DNA from 2 places in the Variovorax sp. TBS-050B genome. Region 1 is predicted to be linked to the other one. Evidence: riboswitches for the same ligand, from Rfam matches in the RefSeq annotation. Region 1 holds a riboswitch; the other holds the start of a gene.
What was found. A riboswitch is a leader RNA that binds a small molecule or an ion and turns the genes downstream of it on or off. The one in region 1 is predicted to bind glycine.
Positions count from the first base shown of each region.

Region 1 (14,606 bases):
GGCCGAGGCACTGGCCCTGCGCGGCGAGGTAGCGCGCGGGCACGTGGCCGTCGGCGATCAGCCATTCGGCGAGGCCGGCGTTGAGGCTGCCGGTGACCGGGTCTTCCTCCACGCCGATGGGGGCGGCGAAGGCACGCACTTCGAGGTCGATCTTCGCGCCGTCGCCCTGGCTTTCGTCGGCCGTCGCCGCCGGGGCGCGGCCGCCGAAGGCGCGCGCTTCGCGGTTCGAGCGGCCGATCAGCATCGGCTCCTCGGGCGCGGCCGGCACGCCCGCGACGCCGACCTTCACGCCCAGCGCCTTCAGCAGGCCGTGGTCGGGCGCGAGGCCGAGCACGGTGTCGGCGTCGCTGAGCAGCAGGCCGAACCAGACCGGTCCGTTGTCGAGCACCTGCGCCGCCACGATCTGCTGCGCCTTCAGGCCCAGCGCGCCCGCCACCTTGGCGAGCAGGCTCGGGCTCGGCGCGCTGCGCCGCAGCGGCGGGGCCGAGAAGGCGAGGCGGCCGCCTTCTTCACGGCGCAGCGCCACCAGGCCCACGGCGCATTGCTGCACGATGCGCCCGCGGGCGCGCGGCTTGCCGCCGGCCTGCAGCCAGGCGTGGCAGCTGCCGATGGTCGGATGGCCCGCGAAGGGCAGCTCGCCGCCCGGCGTGAAGATGCGCACGCGGTAGTCGGCCGTGGGCTCGGTGGGCGGCAGCAGGAAGGTGGTCTCGGACAGGTTGGTCCACTGCGCGAAGCGCTGCATCGCGTCGTCGTCGAGCCCGCTGCCGTCCAGCACCACCGCGAGCGGATTGCCGCGGTAGGGCGTGGCGGTGAACACGTCGACTTGCTTGAAGGGGCGGGTTTTCATCGGATCCGGAGGGAAGGAGGGTGCGTCATTCGAGGCCCAGGTCGAGCACGCCGCGCGCGCCCGGCCGGGAAAGCAGCTGGCCGTACCAGCGCTCGAGGTTCGGCCAGGCCGGGCGCTGGTACTCGGCCGGCGGCAGGCCGAACCAGCGGTGGGCTTCGCAGCCGATCGGGATGTCGGCCATCGTGAAATGCTCGCCCGCCATGAAGGGCTGCCGCGCCAGGTGCGCATCGAGCAGGGCGAACAGCGCCTCGCTCGCATGCACGGAGGCCGCGATCAGCGCGGGCTGGCGCTCGGCGGGCGGGGTGCGCACCCACTGGATGAAGGCGTCGCGGCTCGCGCGGTTGAGCGTGGTCTGCTGCCAGTCCATCCAGCGCTCGGCATCGAAGCGCGCGGGCAGTTCGCTCGGATAGAACCGGCCGTGCGAATGCTTCGCGCACAAGTAGCGCACGATCACGTTCGATTCCCAGAGCGTCACCCGCTCGCTGCCTTCGCCGTCGTCGATGGCGGGCACCATCGCGTTCGGGTTGAGCGCAAGGTATTCCGGCGTCTGCACCACGCCGAACCGGCCGCCGGCCTCGGTGCGCTGGAAGTCGAGCCCGAGCTCCTGCGCGCACCAGACGACTTTGCGCACGTTGATCGAACTGATGCGGCCCCAGATGTTGAGCATGTTCTTCAGCTTCCTTGGACGGATGTGGCGGACAGGATGGACGGCGCGGACGGACGCTCGAGCAGCAGCAGGCGGATCGCCAAGCCGGCCATCACCAGCGCCAGCAGGCCGCGCTGGAACTTCTCGGCCCCGGGGCGGCGGCGCAGCCAGCGGCCGAGCTGTCCGCTGCAGGCACCGAGCAGCGCGTTGAACGCGAGCGCGGCGGCCGAGAGCATGACGCCGAGCTGCACCAGTTGCAAGGGCACGCTGCCGCGCGCCGGCTCGGTGAACTGCGGCAGGAACACCATGAAGAACAGCAGCGCCTTCGGATTGACCAGGTTGTTCAGGAACGCCATGCGCACGATGCGCGCGAAGGCGGCGGGCTCGGCGCGGGCGCCCGCGGCGAGTGCGTGGCCCGCGCCGTTCGCGCGCAGCGCCTGCACCGCCAGCCACAGCAGGTACAGCGCACCGGCGTAGCGCAGCAGATCGAAGGAGGGCGGCCAGGCCGCGACCAGCGCCGTCACGCCGCTGGCGGCGAAGAGCGTGTGCACCAGGTCGGCCGCCGAGATGCCGAGCGCCGCCGCGAAGCCGCCGCGCGGACCGTGGGCCACGCCGTGCGACAGCACGAAGGCCATGTTGGGTCCGGGCGACAGGAACAGGGCGAGCACCGCGAGCAGAAAGAGCGCGAGCGTGGCGAGGCTGATCATGGCAGGTGCGGTTCGATGTTGCGCAGCGCCTGCGCCACGTAGTCGTCCTTCTCGCCCACGGGGGCGACGTAGTGCAGCGCGCTCTTCGCGGCCTCGAGGCCCTCGCTGCGCGCAATGAACCAGGCCGCGAGGTAGGGCGAGGAGAGGCAGCCGCCCGCCGTCGCCACGTTGCCCCTGGCGAAGAAGGGCTGCGCCAGCACTTCGATGCCGGCTTCCTGCACCCAGGGCCTGGTCGTGAGGTCGGTGCAGGCGGGCACCGTGCCCAGCAGGCCGAGCTTGGCGAGCAGCAGCGTGCCCGAGCACTGCGCGCCGATCAGCTGGCGCGTGGCGTCGAGCCTGCGCAGCACGCCCATGATGGCCGGGTCGGCCGCGACCTCGCGCGTGCGGATGCCGCTGCCCACGAGCACCGCCTCGGCCTCGCAGGCGGCCTCGAGCGTCGAGCTCGCATGCACGGTCACGCCGTTCATCGAGGTGACCGTGGCGCTCGGCGCGGCGAGCGTCACGCGCCAGCCCGGCCGCTTGACGCGGTTGAGCACGCCGAGTGCGATCAGCGAGTCGAGCTCGTTGAAGCCGTCGAAGGTGAGGATGGCGATGTGCATCGTGGGAGCCCGGCTGCGCGGCGGTTCAGACGGGTTCGGGCGCGAGCGAGCGCTTGCCGAGCAGCGCCAGTTCCTCGCGCACGGTGAGCGCGAGCGCGGCAATGGCGGTGTCGATGTCCTCGACGCTGGCGGTCACGAACGACAGCCGCAGCGTGCGCGGATCGCCCTCGCCGGCATAGAAGGGCGCGCCGGGCACGAAGGCCACGTTGCGCTCGACCGCCTTGGGCAGCAGCGCCACGGTGTCGATGCCTTCGGGCAGCCGCACCCAGAGGAACATGCCGCCGAGCGGCGCGTTGAACTTCACGTCCAGACCCTTCATCTCGCGCGTGAGCGCGGCCAGCATGGCATCGCGCTGGCGCTTGTAGAGCGCGCGGATCGTCGGCACGTGGCGATCGAGGAAGCCGTCCTTCATCACCGCCGAGACCATGCGCTGCGTGAAGATCGGCGTGTGCAGGTCGACCGCCTGCTTGGCCTGCAGCAGCTTCGGATAGATCGACTTGGGCGCGACCAGGAAGCCCAGGCGCAGCCCCGGCGCCAGCACCTTCGAGAACGAGCCGAGGTAGATCACGCCCTCGGGGTTGCGCGCGGCCAGCGGCAGCGGCGGGGCCTGGTCGAACCAGAGCTCGCCATAGGGGTTGTCCTCGACGATCGGCAGGCCCGCTTCGGCGGCGGCGGCCGAGACGGCGGCGCGGCGCGCCTCGGTCATGGTGCGGCCGGTGGGGTTCTGGAAGTTGGGCAGCAGGTAGACGAAGCGCGCGTCTTTCGCCTTGGCGACGAGGTCGTCCACCACCACGCCTTCGTCGTCGCTCGCCACGCTCGCGGGAACCGGCTCCATCGGCCCGAAGGCCTGCAGCGCGCCCAGGTAGGTCGGCGTTTCCACCAGCACCTTGCTGCCCGGATCGATCAGCACCTTGGCCACGAGGTCCAGGCCCTGCTGCGAGCCGGTGGTGATGAGCACCTGCGCGGGATCGACGTTCCACGGCAGCATGTCGGCCACCGCCTGGCGCAGCGGCGCGTAGCCTTCGCTGGCGGCGTACTGCAGGGCCGCCTGGCCGTCGTTGTGCAGCACCTCGGCGCAGGCGTCGGCGAAGGCCTGGATCGGGAAGGTCTTCGGCGAGGGCAGGCCGCCGGCCAGGCTGATGATGCCGGGCCGTTCGGTGACCTTGAGGATTTCACGCAGCACCGAGGGATTCATCTTGGTGGCGCGGGCGGCAAGCTTCCAGTTCATGGGGTTCTTCTTTCAGGGCGGTGGGTGTGGGGGCGATGTCAGGATCGTTCGGCGCGCGCAGCAGCGCGTGGCGTGGCGGCGAGCGAGGGCTGTGGCTGCGACAGCCGCTTGCCGAGCACCACCGTGCAGACCACGGCGGCGGCGAAGCCCAGCGTGACCACGTCGAGCGGTTCGCCGAGCAGCGGAATGGAGGCGAGGATCGAGAGGAAGGGCTGCAGCAGCTGGGTCTGGCTCACGCGCAGCGCGCCGCCGAGCGCGAGCCCGCGATACCACGCGAAGAAGCCGATCCACATCGAGAACACCCCGACGTAGACGAAGCCGGCCCAGGCCGTGACGGCAATGGCCTCCTGCGGCCAGAGCGCGAGCGTGGCGGGCAGCGTGACCGGCAGCGCCATCACGCAGACCCAGCAGATCACGCGCTCGGCGCCGAGCGAGGGCGTGACCTGCGCGCCGTAGATGTAGCCGAACGATGCCGCGACCACCGCCCCGACCAGCAGCAGGTCGGCCCATTCGAAGCCGAAGCCGTGGCCCTGCTGGCTGGCGCGCAGCAGCGAGAACAGCACCACCAGCACGCTGCCGGCGATGGCGCAGAGCCAGAAGCCGAGCCGCGCGCGCTGGTGCAGCACCCAGGCCGCGACGGCCGCGGTGACGAGCGGCAGCAGCGCCGTCACCACCGCCGCATGGCTGGCCGAGACCACGCGCAGCGCATACGCGAGCAGCAGCGGATAGCCGATCACGTTGCCGAGCACGGCCATGCCGAGCGGCTTCCACTGGTGCGGCGCCGGGCGCGGCGAGCGCGTGGCGAGCAGGAACACCGTCGACAGCAGCCCCGCGAGCGCGGCGCGTCCGAGCGTGACGAACCATGGCGACAGCTGCGGCGCGGCCTGCGTGCCGGTGGCGAGCCGCGTCATCGGCAGCGTGATCGCGAACAGCGCGACGCCGATCACGCCGAGCCACATGCCCAGCGTCTCCTTCCTGATGGCGGTGCGGGGCCGGCTCATACCCCGACCATCCACCAGGCCGTCAGCACCAGCACCAGCCCCATCGCGCGGTTGAACCACAAGAGGCGCCGGCCCTTGGCGAGCCATGCGCGCAGCAGCGCGCCGGCCAGCGCATAGGCGAAGTTGCTCGCGAAGGCGAAGACCAGCATCACCGGCGCGACGATCGCGAAACGACCGAGCGCGTCGGGCTGGCCGGCGATCCAGCCGGCCACCAGCGTGAGCGCGAGCAGCCAGGCCTTGATGTTGACGAACTGCAGCATCACGCCCTGGGCGAAGCCGACCGAGAGCCGCTCGCCATCGGCCCTGCCGAGCGTGGCGCTGCCGCTGAGCTTGTAGGCGAGCCACAGCAGATAGCCCACGCCGAGCGCCTTGATGGCGAGGCGGAGCGGAGGCACCGCGACCACCAGCGCGCCGATGCCGGCCGCGCACAGCACGAGCAGCAGCGTCCAGCCGACCGGCACCGCGACGATGAAGCGCATCGCACGCGGCAGGCCGCCGTTGGCCGCGAGGGCGGTGGAGAGCGTGGTGTTGGGGCCCGGCGAGAAGCTCATCGCGGTGGCCAGCACCAGCAGCGCGGTGAATTCTTGCCAGTTCATTGCATACACTCTAAACTTTGGGACCATTACAGTTCCAATACAGTTGAGCGTACATCCGCAAAAACTGTATTGGTCTTGCCCTCGACACAGAAGCCCCCTGCGCATGTTGACACGAACCTCCACCCAGTCGCTCACGGGGCAATTGGCCGACCGGCTGGCGGAACGCATCCGCACCCGGCTGCTGCCGCCCGGCGCGCGTCTGCCTTCGGTGCGCGAGTGCGCGCGCCAGCAGGGCGTGAGCCCCTACACCGTGGTCGCGGCCTACGACCAGCTGCTCGCGCAGGGACTGGTCGAGGCGCGGCGGCAGCGCGGCTTCTACGTGCGCGACGCGGCGCCCGTGCCCGAAGGCCGCCCGCCCAACGCGGCGCCCATGGTCATGCAGATGATGGCCTCGCGCGTGCCGGCCGACGCGAGCTCGCTGATCCGCAGCATGTTCCACCGCCCGAGCGACAAGCCGCAGCCCGGCATGGGCGTGTTCCCGCCGGACTGGATGGCGTCGACCTTCATGCCCACGGCCGTGCGGCGCATGACCGGCACCGCCGCGCTGCAGGATCTCTCGCTGCAGTACGGCGAGCCATCGGGCGACGCGGCGCTGCGGCGCAGCCTGTCGAACAAGCTGGTCGGCATCAACGTGCCCGCCGCGCCGGACCAGATCGTGACCACCGTCGGCGCCACGCATGCGCTCGACATCGTGAGCCGCACGCTGCTGCGCGCGGGCGATCCGGTGATGGTCGAGGAGCCGGGCTGGGCGCTCGAATTCGCGCGGCTCGAGGCGCTGGGCATGCGCATCCTGCCCGTGCCGCGGCGCGCCGACGGGCCCGATCTGGAGGTGATGGCGCAGTACTGCGCGCTGCACAACCCCAAGCTGTTCGTGAGCGTGAGCGTGCTGCACAACCCGACCGGCTACAGCCTCACGCCCGGCAGCGCGCACCGGGTGCTGAAGCTCGCGAACGAGTACGACTTCCACATCGTCGAGGACGACACCTACAGCCACCTCGCGCCCGAGCATGCGACCCGGCTCTGCGCCCTCGACGGGCTGCAGCGCACCATCTACGTGAGCGGCTTCGCGAAGATCCTGGCGCCCAACTGGCGCATCGGCTTCCTCGCCGCCTCGGAGGCGCTGAAGGAGCGGCTGCTCGAAACCAAGCTGCTCGCCACGCTGACCACGCCCACGCTGTTCGAGCGGGCGCTGTCGTGGTGCATCGACCAGGGGCAGCTGCGCCGGCACTCGGAGCGCGTGCGCATCCGTCTCGACGGCGCGCGCGGCCGCGCGGTGAAGCTCGCGATGGCGCATGGCTGCAGCTTCGCGTCGGAGCCTGCGGGGCTGTTCGGCTGGGTCGACACGGGGGTCGACACCGACGCGCTCACGCAGCGCATGCTCGACCAGGGCTACCTGCTCGCACCGGGCTCGCTGTTCCATGCGCGGCGGCCGCCGAGCACGATGATGCGCATCAACTTCGCGACCTCGCAGGACGCGACCTTCTGGAAGGTGTTCAGCAAGGTGCGCGCCGAGCTTTGACACTGGCGGGAACGCGGGCTCGCCGCGGGCGGCGAGGCACGGGCTTGGAGTAAGCTGGCGCGACAGGACAACCCGATCCGGAGACCGCCGCATGAGCAACGCCAGCCAGCCTTTCGACTTCAGCCAGTTCGTTCCCGGATTCGATTTCCTCAAGAACCTCGCGGGCACCGGCACGGCCGGCGCCGGCGCGGTGCCCGGACTGCCGAGCCTCGCGAGCTGGGTCGCGCCGACGCTCAGCGTGGAAGAGGTCGACAAGCGCATCCAGGAGCTCAAGACCGTGCAGTACTGGCTCGAGCAGAACGGCCATGCGCTGAAGGCCACGATCCAGGCGCTCGAAGTGCAGAAGATGACGCTCTCGACACTGCGCGGCATGAACGTGCGCATGGAGGACATCGCGAGCGCCTTCGCCGCGAAGCAGGCCGGGGCACCGGCGCCGGCGCCCGAGGCCCCCGCGCCGGCCGAGGAAGCGCCCGCGCCGCAACCGGCGAAGAAGCAGCCGCGCGGCAGCAGGACGAATGCGGAGTCCGCCGCGCCGGCTGCCGCGGGCGTGGTCGATCCGATGCAGTGGTGGGGCGCGCTGACCGAACAGTTCCAGCAGATCGCGAGTTCGGCGTTGCAGGACGCGGCGCAGCTCAAGATGCCCGCCATGGTCCAGCCGTCGGCCGACGCCTCCGGCAAGGCTGCTTCGCTGGCGCCCGCGGCATCGCGGAAGTCGGCACCGGCCAACAAGGCCGCCCCCGGAAAAAAGGCGCCGTCCGCCGCGCGCAAGCGCAGCGCCGCCCGGCGCTGACGCCTCACTCACACACATCGTTCGCTGTCCAGGGATGGCACGCATCATGAAACTGTTTCCTTCCGGCCATGCCACCCATCCGCAATGGCGCATGGCCGCCGGCCTCGTGCTGGCGCAACTGCGCGCGCAGATGGCCCTGCCCGACTACGCGGCCTCGCCGACGCTCGGGCTGCTCTACATCACCGACCACTACGCGGCGCACGCACAGGACATCCTCGATCACCTGAGCGCCGAACTGCCCGAGGTGACGGATTGGTCGGGCACCGTCGGCATCGGCGTGGCGGCCAACAATGCCGAGTATTTCGACGAGCCCGGCATGAGCCTGATGCTCTGCGCGCTGCCGAGCGACCAGTACCGCGTGTTCTCCGGCGTGGCGCCGCTCGGCAGCTCCGAGATGAGCGGTTTCGAGGCCCATACCGCGCTGGTGCATGCCGACCCGGCCACGCCCGACCTGGCCGAGCTCATCGGCGAAATGGCGGGCCGCACCGACACCGGCTACCTGTTCGGCGGGCTCTCGTCGGGCCGTGCGGGCGCGCTGCAGTTCGCGGTCGGCGGCAACGGCAACATCCGCGGCCACGGCGCCGCGGGCGGCGTGTTCTCGGGCGGCCTCTCGGGCGTGGTGTTCGGCGAGGGCGTGCGGCTGGTGTCGCGCGTCACGCAGGGCTGCCAGCCGCTGCGCGCAGGCGCCGGGCGCGAGCGCGAGATCACCGAGGCCGACGGCAACCTGCTGCTCAAGCTCGACGGCGAACCGGCGCTCGACGTGCTGCTCGCGGAACTCCAGGTGTCGCTCGAGCGGCCGCAGGAAGCCATCGATGCGGTGCGCAACACGCTGGTGGGCCTGGCCGACGCCGGCAGCGACGGCATCCGCCGCACCGGCGACCTGGGCGCCGACGTGCTGGTGCGCCACATCATCGGCCTCGACCCGACGCGTCGCGGCATCGCGATCGCCGACGTGGCCGAAGCCGGCATGCGCCTGAGCTTCTGCCGCCGCAATGCGCAGGCCGCGCGCGCCGACCTGATGCGCATCTGCGCGGAGATCCGCGAAGAGCTCGAACCCGAGGAACAGACCCTCGCCACCGCCCGCGCCGTGGCGGCCGGCGAGGCCGAGGCGGCGCCGCATCCGGCCCGCCGCATCGCGGGCGCGGTCTACGTGAGCTGCTCCGGCCGCGGCGGCCCGCACTTCGGCGCGCCGGGCGCCGAGCTGCAGATCGTGCGGCATGCGCTGGGGGACGTGCCGCTGGTGGGGTTCTTTGCGGCGGGGGAGATCGCGAGGCACCGGTTGTATGGGTACACCGGTGTGCTGACGGTGTTCGCTGCCGCCGACTGACGCGTCAGCCGAGCGCGGGTTGTGCGACCCCGGGCCTGCTGTCGGCCATGCCCGCGAATGCGAAATCCACCTCGGGCGCCAGCCCGCTCACGATCCGCGCGATCGACTTGCCCGAGCCGCAGGCATGGGTCCAGCCCAGCGTGCCGTGGCCGGTGTTCAGGTAGAGGTTGGGCAGCTTCGTCTTGCCGATCAGCGGCACGTTGCTCGGCGTGGCGGGACGCAGGCCGGTCCAGAACTGGGCCTGCGCGGTATCGCCGGCGCCGGGGAACAGTTCTTCGACGCGCCGCACGATCGCCTCGCAGCGCACGCGGTTCAGGTCGCGGTCGTAGCCGTTGAGCTCGGCCGTGCCGGCGATGCGCAGCCGGTCGCCCGATGCCGAGGTGTAGCGCGAGAACACGAGCTTGAATTCGTCGTCGGTGAGCGAGACCTGGTGGGCCTTCGAAGCGTCCTTGACGGGCAGCGTGACGGAATAGCCCTTGGCCGGGTAGATCGGCAGCCGGATGCCGAGCGGCGCCGCGAGCAGCGGGCTCAGCGAGCCCATCGCGAGCACGAAGGCGTCGCCGCGGATGCGCTGGAAGCGGCCCTCGTCGTCCGTGGCCTCGACGTGATCGAGCCGGCCGCCGGCCTCTCGCAAGGCGGTGACCGTGTGGCTCATGAGGAACCTGACCCCCGCCGCCGCGGCGCGTTGCGCGAGTTCGCGCGCAAACAGGTTGGCGTCGCCGGATTCGTCCTCGGCCGTGTAGGTGGCGCCCGCGAGCTTCGGGCGGATGTGGGCGAGCGCAGGCTCGATCTTCACGGCCTCGTCGGCCGAGATCACCTGCCGCTCGCAGCCGAGCGCGCGCATCTGCTCGGCCGGTGCGAGCGCGGCGTCGAACTCCTTCTGCGTGGTGTAGAAGTGCAGGATGCCCTGCGTGCGCTGGTCGTAGGCGATGCCGGTGTCGCGCCGCAGCTGCTGCAGCGCCTCGCGGCTGTAGGTGCCGAGGCGCACGATCTGTTCGATGTTGTGGCGCGTGCGCGCCGGTGTGCATTCGCGCAGAAACTGCAGGCCCCAGAGCCACTGGCGCATGTCGGCGCGCAGGCGGAAGAGCAGCGGGGCGTCTTCCTTGCCCAGCCATTGCAGCACCTTGAGCGGGGCGCCGGGGTTGGCCCAGGGTTCGGCATGGCTCACGGAGATCTGCCCGCCGTTGGCGAAGCTGGTTTCGGCGGCCGGCGTGGCCTGCCGGTCGATCACGGTCACTTCGTGGCCGAGTTGCTGGAGGTAGTAGGCCGAGGTGACGCCGAGCAGGCCGGCGCCGAGAACGATCACGCGCATTGCAGGTACTTCTTTCGAGTGAGTGCGCTTGAATGGCGGCGGGGCGGCATGCCATCGCTGTGTTTTGGCGATGGCAGAGCAACCGGACGATCGCCGTCCAAGTTGCCGCTCCCCCTGTCCTCGGTACCTGAGAGATTCACCCGCTGCACCCGCAGCGGGCTTGCTCCTTCGGCGCATCACGCGGGGTGATGGCTCTCCAGACGGCGTGTCAGTACTGCAGTACAGGGCTCGAAACTCTTTGAAAGAACTTCAAGAATTCGTCGGCCGACCTGAGCGTTTATGGGAGTTTGCGCCTTCGGTGGAGTAGTTGAAAGTACTACTCGCTCTCCTGCAGTCCCGTCATTCTAGGTGGGAGAGACACATTGCGACAACCCCGGATTCGGCCTATCGGACGAATGGGATAATTAACCATTGCTTCGCCCTGACGGCGGCTTCTGAAAACTTCGAGGGAACTCATGATTCTGGTCACCGGCGGCGCCGGCTTCATCGGCGCCAACTTCGTACTCGACTGGCTCGCGCAGAGCGACGAACCGGTCGTGAACCTCGACAAACTGACCTACGCGGGCAATCTCGAGACCCTCGCTTCGCTCAAGGGCGACGCGCGCCACGTCTTCGTGCAGGGCGACATCGGCGACAGCGCGCTCGTCGATCGCCTGCTGGCCGAGCACAAGCCGCGTGCGGTCGTGAACTTCGCCGCCGAGTCGCACGTCGACCGCTCCATCCACGGCCCCGAGGACTTCGTGCAGACCAACGTGCTCGGCACCTTCCGGTTGCTCGAATCGGTGCGCGGATACTGGAACGCGCTGCCGGCCGATCAGAAGGAGGCCTTCCGGTTCCTGCATGTCTCGACCGACGAGGTTTACGGCTCGCTCTCGAAGACCGACCCCGCCTTCACCGAAGAGAACAAGTACGAGCCCAACAGCCCCTACTCGGCCAGCAAGGCCGCGAGCGACCACCTTGTGCGCGCCTGGCACCACACCTACGGCCTGCCGGTGCTCACGACCAACTGCTCGAACAACTACGGGCCCTTCCATTTTCCCGAGAAGCTGATCCCGCTGATGATCGTCAATGCGCTCGCCGGCAAGCCGCTGCCCGTGTACGGCGACGGCATGCAGGTGCGCGACTGGCTCTACGTCAAGGACCACTGCAGCGCCATCCGCCGCGTGCTCGAGGCCGGCCGCCTCGGCGAGACCTACAACGTCGGCGGCTGGAACGAGAAGCCGAACATCGAGATCGTCAACACCGTCTGCGCCCTGCTCGACGAACTGCGTCCGCGCGCCGACGGCAAGCCGTACAAGGAACAGATCACCTACGTGACCGATCGCCCCGGCCACGACCGCCGCTACGCGATCGACGCGCGCAAGCTCGAGCGCGAACTCGGCTGGAAGCCCGCCGAGACCTTCGACACCGGCATCCGCAAGACCGTCGAGTGGTATCTGGCCCACGGCGAGTGGGTGCAGAACGTGCAAAGCGGCGCCTACCGCGAGTGGGTCGCCAAGCAGTACGACGACACGAAGGCTGGCGCATGAAACTGCTGCTGCTGGGCAAGGGCGGACAGGTCGGCTGGGAGCTGCAGCGCAGCCTCGCGCCACTGGGCGAACTGGTTGCGCTCGACTTCGACAGCACCGACTTCCACGCCGATTTCAGCCGGCCGGAGCAACTGGCCGAGACGGTGCTCAAGGTGCGCCCCGACGTCATCGTCAATGCCGCCGCGCACACCGCCGTCGACAAGGCAGAGAGCGAACCCGAGTTCGCGCGCAAGCTCAACGCCACCTCGCCGGGAGCGGTGGCCGAAGCCGCGCAGCAGATCGGCGCGCTGATGGTGCACTACTCGACGGACTACGTCTTCGACGGCAGCGGCAGCACGCCCTGGAAGGAAGACGATGCGACGGGGCCGCTGAGCGTCTACGGCCGTACCAAGCTCGAAGGCGAGCAGTTGGTCGCCGCGCATTGCGAGAAGCACCTGATCTTCCGCACCAGCTGGGTGTATGCGGCGCGCGGCGGCAACTTCGCGAAGACCATGCTGCGCCTCGCGAAGGAGCGTGATCGGTTGACCGTCATCGACGACCAGTTCGGCGCGCCCACCGGTGCGGAGCTGCTGGCCGATGTCACCGCACACGCGATCCGCGCGACCCTGCAGGATCCTGCGAAGGCCGGGCTCTATCACTTGGTGGCCGGCGGCGTGACCACCTGGCACGGCTACGCGCGCTTCGTGATCGAGCAGGCGAAGGCCGCCGGCGTCGAACTCAAGGCCGGCCCTGACGCGGTCGACCCGGTGCCGACGAGCGCCTTCCCCACCCCCGCCAAGCGCCCGCACAACTCGCGCCTCGACACCAGCAAGCTGCAATCGGCCTTCGGGCTGCGCCTGCCGCCGTGGCAGGAAGGCGTGGCACGGATGCTGCGCGAGACGCTCTGAACATAAAAAAGGGAAGAAACGACCCCATGACCACCACGACGAAACGCAAGGGCATCATCCTGGCGGGCGGCTCCGGCACCCGCCTGCATCCCGCCACGCTCGCGATGAGCAAGCAGCTGCTGCCGGTGTACGACAAGCCGATGATCTATTACCCGCTCAGCACGCTGATGCTCGGCGGCATGCGCGACATCCTGATCATCAGCACGCCGCAGGACACGCCGCGCTTCCAGCAGTTGCTGGGTGATGGCAGCCAGTGGGGCATCAACCTGCAGTACGCGGTGCAGCCGAGTCCGGACGGGCTGGCGCAGGCCTTCATCATCGGCGACAAGTTCGTGGGCAACGACCCGAGCGCGCTCGTGCTCGGCGACAACATTTTCTACGGCCACGATTTCGCGCACCTGCTTTCGGGCGCCGATGAGCAAACGGCAGGCGCGACCGTGTTCGCCTACCACGTGCACGATCCCGAGCGCTACGGCGTCGTGGCCTTCGATGCGCAGGGCAAGGCGAGCAGCATCGAGGAAAAGCCGGCCAAGCCGAAGAGCAGCTATGCCGTCACGGGCCTCTACTTCTACGACAACCAGGTCGTCGACATCGCCAAGGCCGTGAAGCCCAGCACGCGCGGCGAACTGGAGATCACCGCGGTGAACCAGGCGTACCTCGACCGCGGGCAGCTCAACGTGCAGATCATGCAGCGCGGCTATGCGTGGCTGGACACGGGCACGCACGAGAGCCTGCTGGAGGCGGGGCAGTTCATCGCGACGCTGGAGCACCGGCAGGGGCTTAAGATCGCGTGTCCGGAAGAGATTGCGTGGCGCAATGGGTTCATCGATCGGGAGCAGCTGGCGAAGTTGGCTGCACCGCTGCAGAAGAACGGCTACGGCAAATATCTGAACCACCTCCTCACAGAGGAACTGCGCTCATGAAAGCCACGCCGACTGCAATTCCCGATGTGCTGATCATCGAACCGAAGGTATTCGGTGACGCGCGCGGCTTCTTCTACGAAAGCTTCAACAACAAGGCCTTCGACGAAGCCGTCGGCCGGCACGTCGAGTTCGTTCAGGACAACCATTCGCGATCGGCCAAAGGTGTGCTGCGTGGCCTGCACTATCAGATTCAGCAGCCGCAGGGAAAGCTCGTGCGCGTGGTCCGAGGCTCGGTATTCGACGTCGCCGTCGATATCCGCAGGTCTTCACCGACTTTCGGTCGCTGGGTTGGAGTGGAACTCAGTGAGGAAAACCACAGGCAGCTGTGGGTGCCCGAGGGATTTGCGCACGGCTTTTTCGTGGTGAGTGAAATCGCGGAATTCCTGTACAAGACGACCGACTACTATGCGCCAGCGCACGAGCGTTGCATCGCATGGAACGATCCGGACCTGGCGATTGCGTGGCCCGACATCGCGATGGCGCCGTTGCTTTCGACAAAGGACGCGGCCGGGATGGCCCTGAGCGAGGCCGAGATCTTCGCCGCGTGATTCAGCGTCGGCTGAGAAACTGGAAGTGGCTTCCCAGCGAAGCTGCGGGTCGCGTGCGATCGAAACAAAACCAATCCTATGTCTGAACTTGATTTCGGCGCCGCGCTGAAGGAAATCGAACTCCCTCCTCAACCGAGCGCCTGGATC
Region 1 covers NZ_JARXYR010000002.1:2,111,117-2,125,722, forward strand. Annotated here, with positions in the region: gene M2165_RS12865 (PhzF family phenazine biosynthesis protein) at 1-847, opposite strand, end outside; gene M2165_RS12870 (glutathione S-transferase) at 873-1,514, opposite strand; gene M2165_RS12875 (LysE family translocator) at 1,520-2,200, opposite strand; gene M2165_RS12880 (DJ-1/PfpI family protein) at 2,197-2,799, opposite strand; gene M2165_RS12885 (PLP-dependent aminotransferase family protein) at 2,825-4,027, opposite strand; gene M2165_RS12890 (DMT family transporter) at 4,066-5,028, opposite strand; gene M2165_RS12895 (LysE family translocator) at 5,025-5,624, opposite strand; gene M2165_RS12900 (PLP-dependent aminotransferase family protein) at 5,728-7,143, shown strand; gene M2165_RS12905 (PhaM family polyhydroxyalkanoate granule multifunctional regulatory protein) at 7,235-7,933, shown strand; gene M2165_RS12910 (FIST N-terminal domain-containing protein) at 7,980-9,260, shown strand; gene M2165_RS12915 (D-amino acid dehydrogenase) at 9,265-10,572, opposite strand; glycine riboswitch at 10,677-10,782, opposite strand; glycine riboswitch at 10,820-10,914, opposite strand; gene rfbB (dTDP-glucose 4,6-dehydratase) at 11,028-12,101, shown strand; gene rfbD (dTDP-4-dehydrorhamnose reductase) at 12,098-12,988, shown strand; gene rfbA (glucose-1-phosphate thymidylyltransferase RfbA) at 13,015-13,911, shown strand; gene rfbC (dTDP-4-dehydrorhamnose 3,5-epimerase) at 13,908-14,459, shown strand; gene M2165_RS12940 (class I SAM-dependent methyltransferase) at 14,538-14,606, shown strand, end outside.

Region 2 (14,606 bases), 1.4 Mb from region 1:
AACAGGTTGCGGTCGCCGTAGACGTTGTCGACCCGGCCCACCGGCGGCCAGTACTTGGCCTGCTTGAGCGCGGCGAGCGGATAGGCGCCGAGCTCGCGCGAGTACGGATGCGTCCATTCGCTGCCCAGCAGGCTGGCGGCGGTGTGCGGCGCATGCTTGAGCGGGTTGTCGTCGCGCGGCCAGACGCCTTCCTCGACGCGCCGGATCTCGCCGCGGATCGCGATCATCGCGTCGACGAAGCGGTCGAGCTCGGCCAGCGGCTCGCTCTCGGTGGGCTCCACCATCAGCGTGCCCGGCACCGGAAAGCTTAGCGTGGGCGCATGGAAGCCGTAGTCGATCAGCCGCTTGGCGACGTCCTCGGCGGTGACGCCGCTGGTCTCCTTGAGCGGGCGCAGGTCGAGGATGCACTCGTGCGCCACGTGCCCGTTGGGGCTCGCGTACAGCGTCGGATAGTGGTCCTTGAGCCGCGCGCTGATGTAGTTGGCGCTCAGGATCGCGGTCTCGGTCGCGGCCTGCAGGCCCTTGGCGCCCATCATCCGGCAGTACATCCAGCTGATCGGCAGCACGGCCGCATTGCCGAGCGGCGCGGCCGAAACCGCGCCAACGCCGTGGCCCGTGGAACCCGCGGTCGCATGGCCCGGCAGGTAGGGCACGAGGTCCTCGACCACGCAGACCGGTCCCACGCCCGGGCCGCCGCCGCCGTGCGGGATGCAGAAGGTCTTGTGCAGGTTCAGGTGGCTCACGTCGCCGCCGAACTCGCCCGGCGCGGCCACGCCGACCAGCGCGTTCATGTTGGCGCCGTCCACGTACACGCGGCCGCCGTGTTCGTGCACGAGCTCGCACAGCTCCTTCACCCGGGTCTCGAACACGCCGTGCGTGCTGGGGTAGGTGATCATCACCGCCGCGAGCCGCTCGCTGTGCTTCTCGCAGGCGCGCTTCAGGTCGTCCATGTCGACGTTGCCCTGCGCGTCGCAGGCCGTGACCACCACCTGCAGGCCCACCATCTGTGCGCTCGCGGGGTTGGTGCCGTGCGCCGACGAGGGGATCAGGCAGATGTCGCGATGCCCCTGGCCGTTGGCCTCGTGGAAGGCGCGGATCGCAAGCAGGCCCGCGTACTCGCCCTGCGAGCCGGCGTTGGGCTGCAGGCTGATGCCGGCATAGCCGGTGGCTTCGCAGAGCCAGGCGCGCAGCTGGGCGTCGAGCTGGGCATAGCCCACGAGCTGCTCGGCCGGTGCGAAGGGATGGATGTTCGCGAACTCGGGCCAGGTGATCGGGATCATCTCGCTGGTCGCGTTGAGCTTCATGGTGCAGCTGCCGAGCGGGATCATGCTGCGGTCGAGCGCGAGATCCTTGTCCGAGAGGCTGCGGATGTAGCGCAGCATCGCCGTCTCGCTCTTGTGGGTGTTGAACACCGGGTGCGTGAGAAAGGCGCTGGTGCGGCGCAGGTCCTCGGGCAGCCGCGGCGCGGTGCCGGCCAGGTCGTCGAAGCGCGGCATCGGCGTGCCGGCGGGCACGAACAGCGCCCACAGCGCCTCGATGTCGGCGCGCGTGGTGGTCTCGTCGAGCGAGATGCCCAGGTGCTGCTGCAGCCGCTGGCGCAGGTTGATGCCGGCGGCCTGCGCGCGCTCGACGATCCTCGCGGTGTCTTCGCCGGTGCGGATGGTCAGCGAGTCGAAGGCGGTGGCGTTGACCGGCTCGCGGCCCATCTGCGTGAGGCCCTGCGCGAGGATGGCGGTGAGCGCCGCCACGCGCTGCGCGATGCGGGTCAGGCCATCGGGCCCGTGGTAGACGGCGTACATGCTCGCCACCACGGCCGGCAGCACCTGCGCAGTGCAGATGTTCGAGGTCGCCTTCTCGCGGCGGATGTGCTGCTCGCGCGTCTGCAGCGCGAGGCGGTAGGCGCTCTGGCCGTGCGCGTCCACGCTCACGCCCACCAGGCGGCCCGGCAGCGAGCGCTTGAATTCGTCGCGGCAGGCCAGGTAGGCCGCATGCGGACCGCCGTTGCACAGCGGCATGCCGAAGCGTTGCGTGGTGCCGCAGACGATGTCGGCGTCCCATTCGCCGGGCGGCGCGAGCAGCGTGAGCGCCAGCAGGTCGGCAGCCACGCAGAAGGCGGCGTCGCACTGGTGCGCATGGCCCGCGAGCGGGCGCAGGTCGTGCACGTGGCCGGTGGTGGCCGGGTACTGCGCGAGCACGCCGAAGAATTCGCCGCTCACCATCAGGTGCGGCAGCGTCTCGGAGACGGTGCTGACCTTGACCTCGATGCCCAGCGGCGCGGCGCGGGTCTTGATGACCTCGATGGTCTGCGGATGGCAGTCGCCCGAGACCAGGAACACGTTGCTCTTGGCTCTAACGCTGCGCCGGGCGAGCGTCATGGCCTCGGCCGCGGCCGTGGCCTCGTCGAGCATCGAGGCGTTGGCGATCGCCATGCCGGTCAGGTCGCAGACCATGGTCTGGAAGTTCAGCAGCGCCTCCATGCGGCCCTGCGAGATCTCGGCCTGGTAGGGCGTGTAGGCGGTGTACCAGGCGGGGTTCTCGAGCACGTTGCGCAGGATCACGCCCGGCGTGTGGGTGCCGTAGTAGCCCTGACCGATGAAGCTCTTGAACACCTTGTTCTTCGCCGCGATCGCCTTCAGCTCGGCCAGCGCGTCCGCCTCGGTGACCGGGGCCGGCAGCCGCATCGGCCTGGCGCGGCGGATGGCCGCGGGCACGATGCCGTCGATGAGTTCCGCGCGCGTCTCGGAGCCGATCACCGGCAGCATGCGCGCCTCGTCGGCCGCATCGATGCCGATGTGGCGGGCGAGGAATTCTTCGGCGTTCTCGAGTTCTTGCAGGGAGGGGAGGGAGGGAGTGGGCATGGCGGGTGTCGGGAAAAAGGCGGGATCGGGGCCAGAACGCAGAGGCCGCAGAGGTTTCGCAGAAGTCGCGAAAGCAGACAGAAAAATGAATTCCTTCTGCGACTTCTGCGAAGTTTTTGTCTTCCTTCTGCGTCCGGCTGTCCGTATTCAGCAGCGCATCAAGACTCGGCCGCGAACTTGTCGTACGAGGCCGCGTCGAGCAGCGCATCGAGCTGCGACGGGTCGCTGAGCTTCACCTTGAAGAACCAGCCGGCTGCGAGCGGGTCGCTGTTGGCGAGCGAGGGGTCGGCGCGCAGGGCCTCGTTGACTTCGGTGATCTCGCCCGAGACCGGCATGAACACGTCGGCCGCGGCCTTGACCGATTCGACGACACCGGCGACCTCGCCCTGCGCGAAGGTCTTGCCGACTTCGGGCAGGTCGACGAACACCACGTCGCCGAGCGCGTCCTGCGCATGCACGGTGATGCCGACGGTGGCCGCGTCGCCTTCGGCCGAGACCCATTCATGGTCCTTGGTGTACTTGATGCTCATGGTGAAGAAACTCCTCGTGGAAAAAACAAAAGGTGGGTCGGCCGGCTGGCTTCAGCCGCGGTAGTAGCGGGTGGGCACGAAAGGCATGGTCGAGACTTCCATCGGCACCGGCTTGCCGCGCACGATGGCCTGCACGCGCGTGCCGGGCTCGGCGAAGGCGGTGGCGACGTAGCCCATCGCGATCGGCCGGTCGGCCGTGGGGCCGAGCAGGCCGCTCGTCACCAGGCCGATGTCCTGGCCCTCGAAGGACTGCAGCACCGTGCCGTCGCGCACCGGAATGCGTTCCAGCGCCACGAGGCCGACGCGCTTGCGCGTGAGCGTCTCATGGTCGGTGCGGCCCGCCGCGCCCGCGGTGGCTGCCGCGAGCTGGCCCAGCACCCGGGCCGCGCCGGGAAAGCCGCCTTCGCGCGCGCCGCCCGCGCGGCGGACCTTCTGGATCGCCCAGTTCAGCGAGGCTTCGACCGGCGTGGTGGTGGTGTCGATGTCGTTGCCGTAGAGGCACAGGCCGGCCTCGAGCCGCAGCGAATTGCGCGCGCCCAGGCCGATGGGCTTGACCTCGGGCTGCGCGAGCAGCAGGCGGGCGAGGGCGTCGGCATCCTTGCCGGCCACCGAGATTTCGAAGCCGTCTTCCCCGGTGTAGCCGCTGCGCGTGGCGAAGGCCGCAATGCCGCCGATCTGCACCGCGCCGCCCGTCATGAACACGAAGCGTTCGATGCCCGGCGAAAGCCGCGCGAGCACCGCCGCGGCCTGCGGACCCTGCAGCGCGAGCAGCGCATGGTCGGCGAGCGACTGCACCTCGCAGCGCGCGCCGATCTTCCGTTGGATGTGGGCCAGGTCGGCCACCTTGCACGCGCCGTTGACGATCACGAAGATCGACCCATGCCCCTCGTTGAAGAACATCAGGTCGTCGAGGATGCCGCCCGTGTCGTCGAGCAGCAGGCCGTAGCGCTGCTTGCCGGGCGGCAGGTCGATCACGTCGACCGGCATCAGCGTCTCGAATGCCGCGGCGGCATCGGGCCCGACCAGGCGCAGCTGGCCCATGTGGGAGATGTCGAACAGGCCGGCGGCCTCGCGCGTGTGCCGGTGCTCGGCCATCAGGCCCGCGGGGTACTGCACCGGCATCGAATAGCCGGCGAACGGCACCATGCGGGCGCCCAGTTCCACATGCAGGTCGTGCAGCGGGGTCTTGAGAAGTTGTTCGGCGGAAGCGGCAGAAGTCACCGGGAGGCACTCCAAAGGGGCAGTCGAATTCCATGGCGCAAACCATGGGCCACCCCTGCTGTCCGCTTTACCTGAGAGATTCGCCCCACGATCGGGGTTTGCTCCTTCGGTGGGCCGCCGCGTCCGCATGGGTGCGGGGGCCTCTCTCCAGCAAGGAAGCGACGGCATCCGCCGGCGCTGTGTCAGTCCTTTTGCCTGAGCGTTCGGGAAGTCCCTGCGCCTTCGGCGGCTCCGCGACGCGAAGCTCTCTCCTGACCCGGCGAGTGTAGTGGATCGCGGCGCCCCGGTCGCGGGGCACGGCCGGCGCGGGCCGGTTCAGTGCATGGCTTCCGTCGCCGGCGGCAGCAGCTTGTCGATGCGCTGGCGCAGCGATTCCGCGCGCTCGGCGCCGGCGGTCTTCTCGATCTCGGTGAGCATCAGCGCGGCGATGCTCAGCATCGCGCCGCGGTCGCGCGCCTCGCGCAGCGCATCGCGCATCTGCGTTGCGAACTTCGGATCGCGCCGCACGAACATGCGCTCGCAGATGTCGAACAGGAACATGCGGGTGGTGGCGAGGGAGCGCTTGCCGTCGAAGTTGTCGGCCGCAGCGGGCGGCGGCGCGGGCTCGGTCTCTTCCACGGGGGCCGGCACGGGGGCGGGCGCCGCGATCGGCGCGGCGGGCGCCGCCACCTGCAGATAGCCGCGGTGCGCGAGCGCCTGCAGCGCCTGCTCGGCATCGGCGCGGCTCGCGAAGAGGGGCACGAAGTCCGTCAGCGAACGGCGGCCGTCGGCCATCAGCAGCAGCGCGCGTTCGCGCTGGCTCAGCGTGCGCTGACCGCCCTGGAGTTCGTCGCGTGCCTTGTCGGTCTTGATTGGAAACATGGCGCAACAGCCCTGGAATTCGAGGGCTGAAGCATCGCGGCGGGCGGTGACATCTTCATGAACCTTTTCGCCTTACACGGCGTCGAGAGGCCGCCTGCCGGATTTTTCGCTCAGCCCGCGACTTCCTTGCGGATGAGCCAGCGCTTGTCCACGCGCTGCAGCTCCAGTGTCTTGGGTCCGGTCTGGCTCAACGCGTCGGCGCGGTAGTGCTGCGTGAAGCGGGCGGTGGCGGTGGCGCCGTGGATGCGAATGACGAGGTTCTCGATGTTCACCTCGATGCGCGACCGGTTCGCGATGCGCCGGCGGCGTTCGGCTTCCCAGGCGGCATGGTCGACCCGCTGGTTCGGAACGAAGTCGGGCACGTAGGCGGCGAAGTAGCGCTCGACATCCCGGGCCGACCAGGCTTGCGCCCAGGCGCGCACGGCGGCTTCGACCTCGGCGATCACGGCGCCGCTCTGTGCAGCCGCATCGATGGATGCCGCAGTCGCAGGCGCAGGCGTGGCGGCCACCGGCGCGGGAGCGACCTCCGCGCCGGCGAGCTCCGGCGGATTGGCCACATAGCCCGTGAAGCGCCATCGGCCGGTTTCGTCGAGCGAGAAGCTGAGCCTTTCGGCGCCCGGCTTGCCATCGATGCGGACGGAGGCGAACTCCACATTCGCGTAGATGCCCGCGGGCAGTTGCTGGTCGCCGCCGGCGGCGATGGAACGTCGGTTCACGCCGAGCCAGGTGCGGCGGCTGACGGTGCCGACCGTCTGGCGCGCCCGGCGCGTGGTGTCGATGAACACCGCCTGCGGCACGCGCGCCTTGAGCACGCTCGACGCATCGTTCCAAAGATTGCCGAGGCGGTCCTCGTCGACTTTCCGTAGCGCGCTGCGCGCCTCGCGCAGCAGTTCGTCGGCCGATTCGGCGAGCGGTTCGCCGGCGGCACGGGCGCAGAGCGCCGCGCTCGCCAGCAGCCATGCGCCGGCGAGCTTCATCCAGAAGCGTTGCATTTTTTCTCTCCCTTGGTTGCTGGCGCCGCGGGGGCGCCGGGAGAGATTCTCGCCCACCGGCCGGGTGCGCCCGGCCCGCCTGACGGCTACCTCGCGTACACCAGATCGCGCAGCGAAAGCGAGATCCACGGCACGTACGTGATCACCAGCAGACAGCCCAGGATCACGAGCACGAACGGCACCAGGTGCTTCACGATCCGGTCGAGCGAGATGCGCGCCACCGTGCAGGCCGCGAACAGGTTCACGCCGAAGGGCGGCGTGATCATGCCGAGCGCGAGGTTCACCACCATGATGAGACCGAAATGCACCGGGTCGATGCCGAAGTGCACCGCCACCGGCGCGAGGATCGGCGCGAGCACGATGATGGCCGCGCTGGTCTCGATGAACATGCCGATGATGAAGAGCGCCGCGTTCACGCCGAGCAGGAACATCGCCGGCGACTTCAGCACCTCTTGCAGCCAGTGGCCGATCGCATCGGGCACGCCCGCACGCGTGATCAGGAACGCGAACAGCCCCGCGTTGGCGATCACGAACATGATCACCGCCGACGACAGCACCGACTTGCGCAGGATCGCGAACAGGTCGGACGGCTTGATCTCGCGGTAGATCACGACGCCCACGATCAGCGCGTAGAACACCGCCACCGCCGACGCCTCCGTCGGCGTGAAGATGCCGCCGTAGATGCCGCCGAGGATGATCACCGGCATCAGCAGCGCCCAGCCTGCCTGCCACAGCGCGCGGCCGAAGGGCATGCGGCCGTCGCCGTCGTTCTTGCCCCAGCCCTTCCACTTGCAGAAGAGCCAGACGAAGAGCATGAGCGCGCCGCTGATCAGGATGCCCGGGCCGAAGCCGGCGATGAACAGCTCGCCGATCGACACCTCGGCGCTCACGCCGTAGAGGATCATCGGGATCGAGGGCGGGATGATCACGCCCAGTTCCGCGCTCGTGGCCTGCAGCGCGGCGGCGTACGAGGTGGGATAGCCATGCTTGATGAGCGCGGGAATCAGGATCGCGCCGATCGCGAAGGTGGTGGCTACCGAGGAGCCCGACACTGCCGCGAAGATCATGCAGGTGAGCACGCAGGTCATCGGCAGGCCGCCCTGGACGCCGCCCACGATGCTCTTGGCGAACTCGACCAGCCGGCGCGAGATGCCGCCGGTTTCCATCAGGTTGCCGGCGAGGATGAAGAACGGGATCGCCGCGAGCGGAAACTTGTTGATCGAGTTGAAGATCTCCTTGGCGGAGATCAGCATGTTGGCGTTCGTGACCTGGATGCCCAGCACCGAGGCGAGGCCGATCGAGACGGCGACGGAGACCGACAGTGCAAAGCACAGCACCATCGTGGCGATCATGGTGGTGGTCATTGCGCGGTCTCCAGTTCCATGCGCTTGGGATCGAGGTAGTTGCCGACGATGCCGAACAGCGAGAACACCGCGCCCACGGGCAGCGCCATGTAGGCCCAGATCATCGAGATGCTCTCGAGGCCCGCCATGCTCTGCACGCTGCCGCGGATCGCGTAGTCCCAGCCCCAGCGCAGGATCACCAGCATGAGCGCGAGCGCGGCCACGCTCACGGCGGCGTCGAGCAGGCGGCGCACCTTGGGCGAACTCCAGCGGTAGAGCACGTCCACGCTGACCATCGCGCCCTGGCGGAAGGCCATCGGGATGCCGAGGAACACCATCCAGATCAGGCTCACGCGGATCAGGATCTCGCTCCATTCGGCCGGCTGCTCGAGCACGAAGCGCGTGACGATCTGGAACATGCCGAGGCTCGCCGCGACGACGAGCATCAGACAGGCCGCGAACATCGAGATGCCGGTGGTCCAGCGTTCGATGCCAAGGAATCTTTCTTTCATCTGCACCTGCTTCAAAACAAAAAAAGCCCGCCAGACCAGTCTGTGCGGGCGGGCCGGCCGTCGAGCGGCGGCAGCCGGTTGCGAACTACTTGTAGTTGCGGATCTTGTCGAGGTTGGCCTTGCCGAAGTCCTTCTCGAACTGCGCGTTCACGGGTGCGAGCGCAGCCACGAACTTGGCCTTGTCGACGTTGTCGATCACCGTCATGCCCTTGGCGCGCAGGTCGGCCACGCCCTTGGCGTCGTCTTCGTCCACGCGCGCGCGGTTCGCCTTGGTGCCTTCCTTCGCGGCGTCGAGGAAGGCCTGCTTGTCGGCGGCGCTGAGCTTGTCGAAGGTGGCCTTGTTCATCACGAAGATGCAGGGCGAATAGACGTGCCCCGTGAGCGAGAGGTGCTTCTGCACCTGGTCGAACTTGGCCGAGATGATGACCGGCAGCGGGTTCTCCTGGCCGTCGACCGTGCCCTGCTGGAGCGCGGTGAAGACTTCGGGGAAGGCCATGGGCGTGGTGATGATGCCGAAGCCCTTGTAGGCCGCGATGTGCACCGGGTTCTCCATGGTGCGCATCTTCAGGCCCTTGAGATCTTCCGGAGCCTTCACGTCGCGCTTGCTGTTGGTCATGTGGCGGAAGCCGTTCTCGGCCCAGGCCAGCGCCTTGAAGCCCTTGGCTTCGAACTTGGTCAGCAGTTCCTGGCCGATCGGGCCGTCGAGCACGGCGCGCGCATGGGCCTTGTCGCGGAACAGGAAGGGCACGTCGAGGATCTTGGTCTCGGGCACGAAGTTGGGGATCGGGCCGGTCGAGGAGAAGGCCAGTTCCTGCGTGCCGAGCTGCACCGCCTCGATCGATTCGCGCTCGCCGCCGAGCGAGCCGTTGTAGAAGGTCTGGACCTTGTAGCGGCCATTGGTGCGCTTCTCGACTTCCTTCGCGAAGGTGTCGATCGCCACGCCCTGGTGCGAGTTCTGCGAGGTCGAGATGCTGATCTTCATGGTCGTCTGCGCGAAGGCTGCGCAGGCCATGCCCAGGCCCAGAACCAGGCCGGCGGCCAGTCGGGTCAACTTCATTGTGTGTCTCCTCGGTTGGAAAGAAAAAAGGCGCAAGGAACCGTGAGACCGGTTTCACGCAAAGGGGCGACTATGCCCGAATAATCAGTTTGACTGCGTCGGGATTTTCACGGACGTAATCGCGGATCACGGCCTCGAAGCTCGCGTCGGGCGCCAGGCCGAGGGCGCGGGCGCGCGCCGTTTCGATGCGGCCGGGCCAGGTCTTCACGATGCGCCGGATCGCGGGGTCCGGCGTGCGGTCGAGCAGCTCGGTCGCGGCCTTGCCAGCGACGCGTTCGAGCGCAGCGGCCATCTCGCCCACGGTGGTGGCCAGCGAGGGCAGGTTGAGCGCGGTGCGCGGGCCCCATTCGGCGTCGCCGGCCTCGGCCGCGCGCAGGATGCCTTCGACGGTGCGCGCGGGCGAAGCGATCGCCACCGGCGTCTCGTCGGGCACCGGGCAGGCGGCACGAATGCCCGCGAGCGGTTCGCGGATCATCCCGCTGAAGAACCCGGAGGCAGCGCCGTTCGGGCGGCCCGGCCGCACGCTGACCGTCATGAGCCGCACGCTGCGCCCGCGCACGAAGCCCTTGCGGGTGTAGTCGGCCACCAGCTGCTCGCCGATGAACTTCTGGATGCCGTAGCTGGTCTGCGGCGTGGGCAGCGTGTGGTCTTCGATCACCGGCGGCAGCGGCTGCTCGGGGGAATCACCGAAGACCGCGAGCGAACTCGCGAACACCAGGAGCGGCCGCGTGCCGAGGGCGCGCAGCTTCTCGAGCAGGCCATGCGTGGCGGCGAAGTTGCTGCGCATGCCGAGGTCGAAGTCGGCCTCGCACTCGCCGCTGACGGCCGCGGCGAGGTGGAAGACCGCATCGGCCTCGCGCCAGAAGGTGGCGCTGGGTGCGGCGAGCTGTTCGTTCAGGTCGCCGATCGCGACCGCGATGCGCGGGTCGGCCGCCAGATCGGCCGGCGGCGCAGCGCGGTCGACCAGCGTGATGCGCGAAATGGTGGCGGCCGGTGCGCCCGCGAGCGACAGCCGACCCGACGCGAGCAGCGTGCGGGCCAGGCGCGCGCCCAGGAAGCCGGCGCCGCCCGTGATGATGATCTGCATCCGTGGTGTCTCCTTGGCCGGCGAGCATAGCGCAGCCCGCCGCGGCCGACCGACCCCGCGCCAGGGGCGATCAGAAGGTCGCCGTGATGACGACGGTGTCGGTGTAGGTTCCCGCCGGCGGCGCGACGGCGAGCGGCGCCGTCAACTGGGCGCAGACCTGATGGTTGTTGATCGCATTCACCGTGTTGCCCGTGCCCGAGAGCGACGAGGTCGCGTTCCACGCCGTCGTGCAGCCGGGCTGGAACAGCTGGTAGCTGAGGAAATTGCTGCCGCTCTGCATCCTCCGCACGCCGGCACTGGCATGCTGGCCGTTGTCGATCGTGAGGGTGTAGGGCGTCTCGTAGGTGCAGCGCACGCCGACGTTCCCGAAGGCGCGCAGGGCGGTGGCGCCCGAATTGGCCGTCGAGACCGATCCCTGGGAGCCGAAGTCGATGTTGGCGACGTTCTCGATCTGGCAGTTGGTCAGGACGTTGGCGTTGACGGTGAATGTCGAGTTGACGACCTGGGTGCCCGGCGGCGGGGTTGAACAATAGGCGGCGGTGCCCCCTCCCGTCGCAGCGGCGCCGACGAGCGCCTTCGCGTTGAAGGTCTGGGTGTAGATGCCCGGCCGAACGCGATCCTGTTGCTGGCGCGGAAGATAGGTGATGGTGTAGGTCGTGTTGGTGCTGCAGGGCGCATTCGCACCGCCTCCACAGGTTTGGCCCGTGGTTGCGATGCCCGCGCCGTCTCTCGAAACCTGGACGCCGCCGCTGCCGCCGGTCATCCGCCATGCGAGACGCGAGTCGGGTGTCGCAGTGACGTAGTAGGTGTTGTTGTCCCGCTGCTGTGTTCCGACGGGAGCGACATAGAGGCAATAGGTGACGAGGGTGTTGCTGCCGGAGGTGCATCTCGCTTCGAAAACCACCCCGGCGCTGGCCGTGGTGTCCGGCACGATATCGACCGTGGTCGGGCCGAATCCGGACCGAAAGCTCGCCGAAGTGCAGCTTTGCGCCCAGGCGTAGGCGGGCGCGAGCAGCAGCGCCAGCGCCGCGAGCCGGACGAGAAGATGATTGTCAGCGGCAGGTGATGGGGCCGATTTCAAGCTGTGTCTCCTTCTGCGATGCGTAGTCGAAGCTGGCCCGGCAGGTTCCAGCGGCTTCCGGGAGCGTGACCATGACATTGTTGCGCGCGTCGAGCTGCGTGAGATAGGCGCGCCCGTCGTAACCGACCACGGTGACCTGGTCCGTGCCCTCGAGCCGGACTTCCGACCCCACCGGCACGGCCGTGCCGTCTCGGCGTTTCAGGACCAGCACCGCGCCATCGACCTTCTTGACGCCGAAGTCGATCACCACGCCGGAGCGGTCGGCTGGCACCACGGTGGCCTGCGTCTGCGTGGGCTGAAAGTCCAGCGACAGGTTCTTCGGGTCGATCGCCACCGTGTTGTTCTGGTACGAGCGCAAGGAGGGCACGAGGGCGCGGCCGCTGGCGTTGGTCGTGGCGACGGTCCGGCCGTTGAGATTGACGTCGATGCCGGAGCCGCCGGCCTTGATGACGGCGAAGGCATCGTCGACGCGGTTGGCGAAGAACAGGTCGCTGCCGGCGACCACGATCGCGCCATCGACCGTGCCGGTCACGAGGCTGGCCGAGCCCGAGCGCTGCACCGAGCCCGCGAACTCGCCGAAGGGCGCCCTGTAGACCGCCGAGGCGGCCACGGTCTCGGGCCCCTGGTTGTCGGTGCGGCCGCGCAGGGACCAGCCGAGCTCGCCTTCCGCGGCCCGGGCGCTCTTGGTCAGGCTGGTGTCGACGCTGACGCCTCCGCGTTCCGAACGCGATGCGCCCGTTGAAAAGGTCAGGTTGCTGTCGAGCGGGATGGTCAGGCCGGCGAACAGGCCGTAGGCGTTGTGCTTGTCGAGATCGCTGTAGGCGGTGGCGTAGACCGAGGCATTGCCGAACAGGGTCCGCGACCAGGAGGCGCTGACGATCGTGGTGTCGAGGCCGTTGCTGTTGACGTTCCCATTGAGGCCGATGCTGCTGCCCATGCCGCGCACGCGCGAGACGCCGAAGCTGACGGAGGAAGGATCGAAGCCGAGCGGGAAGGACAGGCCGGCGCGAAGCACCTCGCGCGCGCGCGAGAACACGGGCGCATCGTTGCCGTGGCGACGATCGACCACGAGGCCCACGTCGTTGTAGCGCCCGAACGTCCGGTCCGCGCCGACGTAGAACGAATAGCCGTTGCGCGCGACCTGGTAGGAGGTCGAGACCTTGCCGCCCGTTTCGCGGCCGGTGACGGCGTTGTAGCGGCTGAACGATCCGGCGGCGCGCACAGCGCCGTAGGCGCCGAGGCTCTTCGCCAGGCCGGCTCCCCCGTTCAACAGGCCCCGAGTCATTTCGAGATGTCCTTCGAGCGTCAGGTCGTCGCTCCAGCCGTAGCGCACGCTGCCCGACGCCGCGAGGCTGTGGTCGTAGCGGGACGACACGCTCCCGTAGCCGAGGCGCGGGAAGCCCGCCTCGACGGAGAAGTCGAGCAGGCCCTTGCCCAGCATGTCCGGTGCGAAGAAATAGGAGCGCTGGGTGACGACCTCGCGGCCGAGCGCATCCTTCATCACGATGCGGGCGTCGCCGCCGCCGCCAAGGAACGGTAGGCCGCGGAAATCGAAGGGGCCGGCCGGGACTTCGCCCGAGAACACCTTGATGTTGTTGAGGTAGAGGTCGAGCGTCGAGGGCACCGATGCCGTGCCGGTCAGGTTCGGCGTCGGCGTGGTGACGAGGTCCGGGCGGATCTCGAAGTTGCGGCGGAACTGGAAGCCGCCGAAGCGGTAGGAGGAACTCCATGACAAGGCGCCGGACACGCTGTCGCCGGCCTGGTACACGAGCAGGTTGGCGGGATCGGTGTAGCGCCAGTTCGAATCGAGCCGGATGTAGTCCTTGCCCTGGTCGCCGAGCCCGTCCGATGGCTTGAAGCGCGCGAGGGCGGTGGTGGAGGCGACGCCGTAGGGCGTCAGAAGGCGTGCGTTGAAGCTGCCGTTGAGCGTGTTCGCCACGCCGCTGGGCGTGCGGTCGCGCTGCCAGGTACCGTACAAGGTGTAGTTCAGGACAAGGCCGAAATCGGAGCGGACCTTGGAGAAATCGACCGGACGCTCGCCGGCCCCGATGTCGAGGTTGGTCGGCAGGCGGGCTTCGTCCGCCGCACGAAAGAGCATGAGCTGCCGCGGCTCGTCGTAGCGCCAGGAGATGCCGCTCAGGCTGTCGAGCGGGACCAGCCCGTCGTGATTCACGCTTCCGGCGCCAGGCCGGATGCCGACGGCCTGCAGATCGCCCGGCGTGGCGGCCAGCTTGTTGTTCGGCAGGCGCTTGAAGGCGACCAGCATGCCGGTATCGCGATCGTTGACGACAACGTTCAGCAGCAGATCCCGACCAACCGCCGCCGCGATGTCCGGGGGCGGCACCTCCTGGGCCGTTGCGATCGCCGACAGGCCTGCAAGGCAGAGGACGACGGACCGTTGCAGGTGAACGAGCGGCGTCCTAGCGCCCTTCGACGATGGTCGTCTCGTTAACCGCATGGTCGTTTCCCTTGGCGGTGATGGTGACCCGGCTTCCGGGCGCGATCGGGCGCGCCTTGACGACCCATTCCTTGGTGCTGCCCGGCAGAACGTAGCCGTTGAGCCCGTCTCCGAAGCTGATGCGCCCGCCGGGCTCCTCGACCGCGAGGTCGACGATCTTCGCGTGGCGGTCGCCCGTGTTGATCGCCTTTGCCACGAGTTCGTCTCCTTGGCGCCGCACCTCCCAGCGCAGCATCGCGCCGGCGGTGCGCTCTGCGAAAAACACCGGGATCGAATAGCGAATGACCATGTTGACGCCGGTGTCGGGCCGCACGAGGTTGGTCGCTGGGAGCTCGTCGATCAGCAGCCGGTAGCTTTCCTCGCCGCGGGTCACCGGAGCGGCCGTGCGTGCGATGCGGATGGTGTAGGTGGTGCCCGGTTGCAGCGAGGCGGCGGGAGGGCTCGCGACCACCTGGGTCGTCGGCGTCAGTTGCTCTTCGCCGCCGTCCTGCGACCATTTGAAGACGCGGACCTGAACGTTGACCGGCTCGGTGCCACGATTGCGCAGATGAATCGCCGCCGCCTGCGCGGGCGCGTTCAGGTCGATGGACACGGGGGCCACCTGCA
Region 2 covers NZ_JARXYR010000002.1:3,480,326-3,494,931, forward strand. Annotated here, with positions in the region: gene gcvP (aminomethyl-transferring glycine dehydrogenase) at 1-2,858, opposite strand, end outside; gene gcvH (glycine cleavage system protein GcvH) at 3,017-3,388, opposite strand; gene gcvT (glycine cleavage system aminomethyltransferase GcvT) at 3,440-4,609, opposite strand; glycine riboswitch at 4,658-4,770, opposite strand; glycine riboswitch at 4,783-4,873, opposite strand; gene M2165_RS19200 (hypothetical protein) at 4,925-5,470, opposite strand; gene M2165_RS19205 (DUF4019 domain-containing protein) at 5,581-6,462, opposite strand; gene M2165_RS19210 (TRAP transporter large permease) at 6,549-7,826, opposite strand; gene M2165_RS19215 (TRAP transporter small permease subunit) at 7,823-8,317, opposite strand; gene M2165_RS19220 (TRAP transporter substrate-binding protein) at 8,403-9,374, opposite strand; gene denD (D-erythronate dehydrogenase) at 9,445-10,461, opposite strand; gene M2165_RS19230 (spore coat U domain-containing protein) at 10,532-11,542, opposite strand; gene M2165_RS19235 (fimbria/pilus outer membrane usher protein) at 11,514-13,808, opposite strand; gene M2165_RS19240 (molecular chaperone) at 13,963-14,606, opposite strand, start outside.
Region 2: it holds a riboswitch for glycine, as region 1 does, so the genes downstream of both, gcvT (glycine cleavage system aminomethyltransferase GcvT) here and M2165_RS12915 (D-amino acid dehydrogenase) in region 1, are expected to answer to the same signal.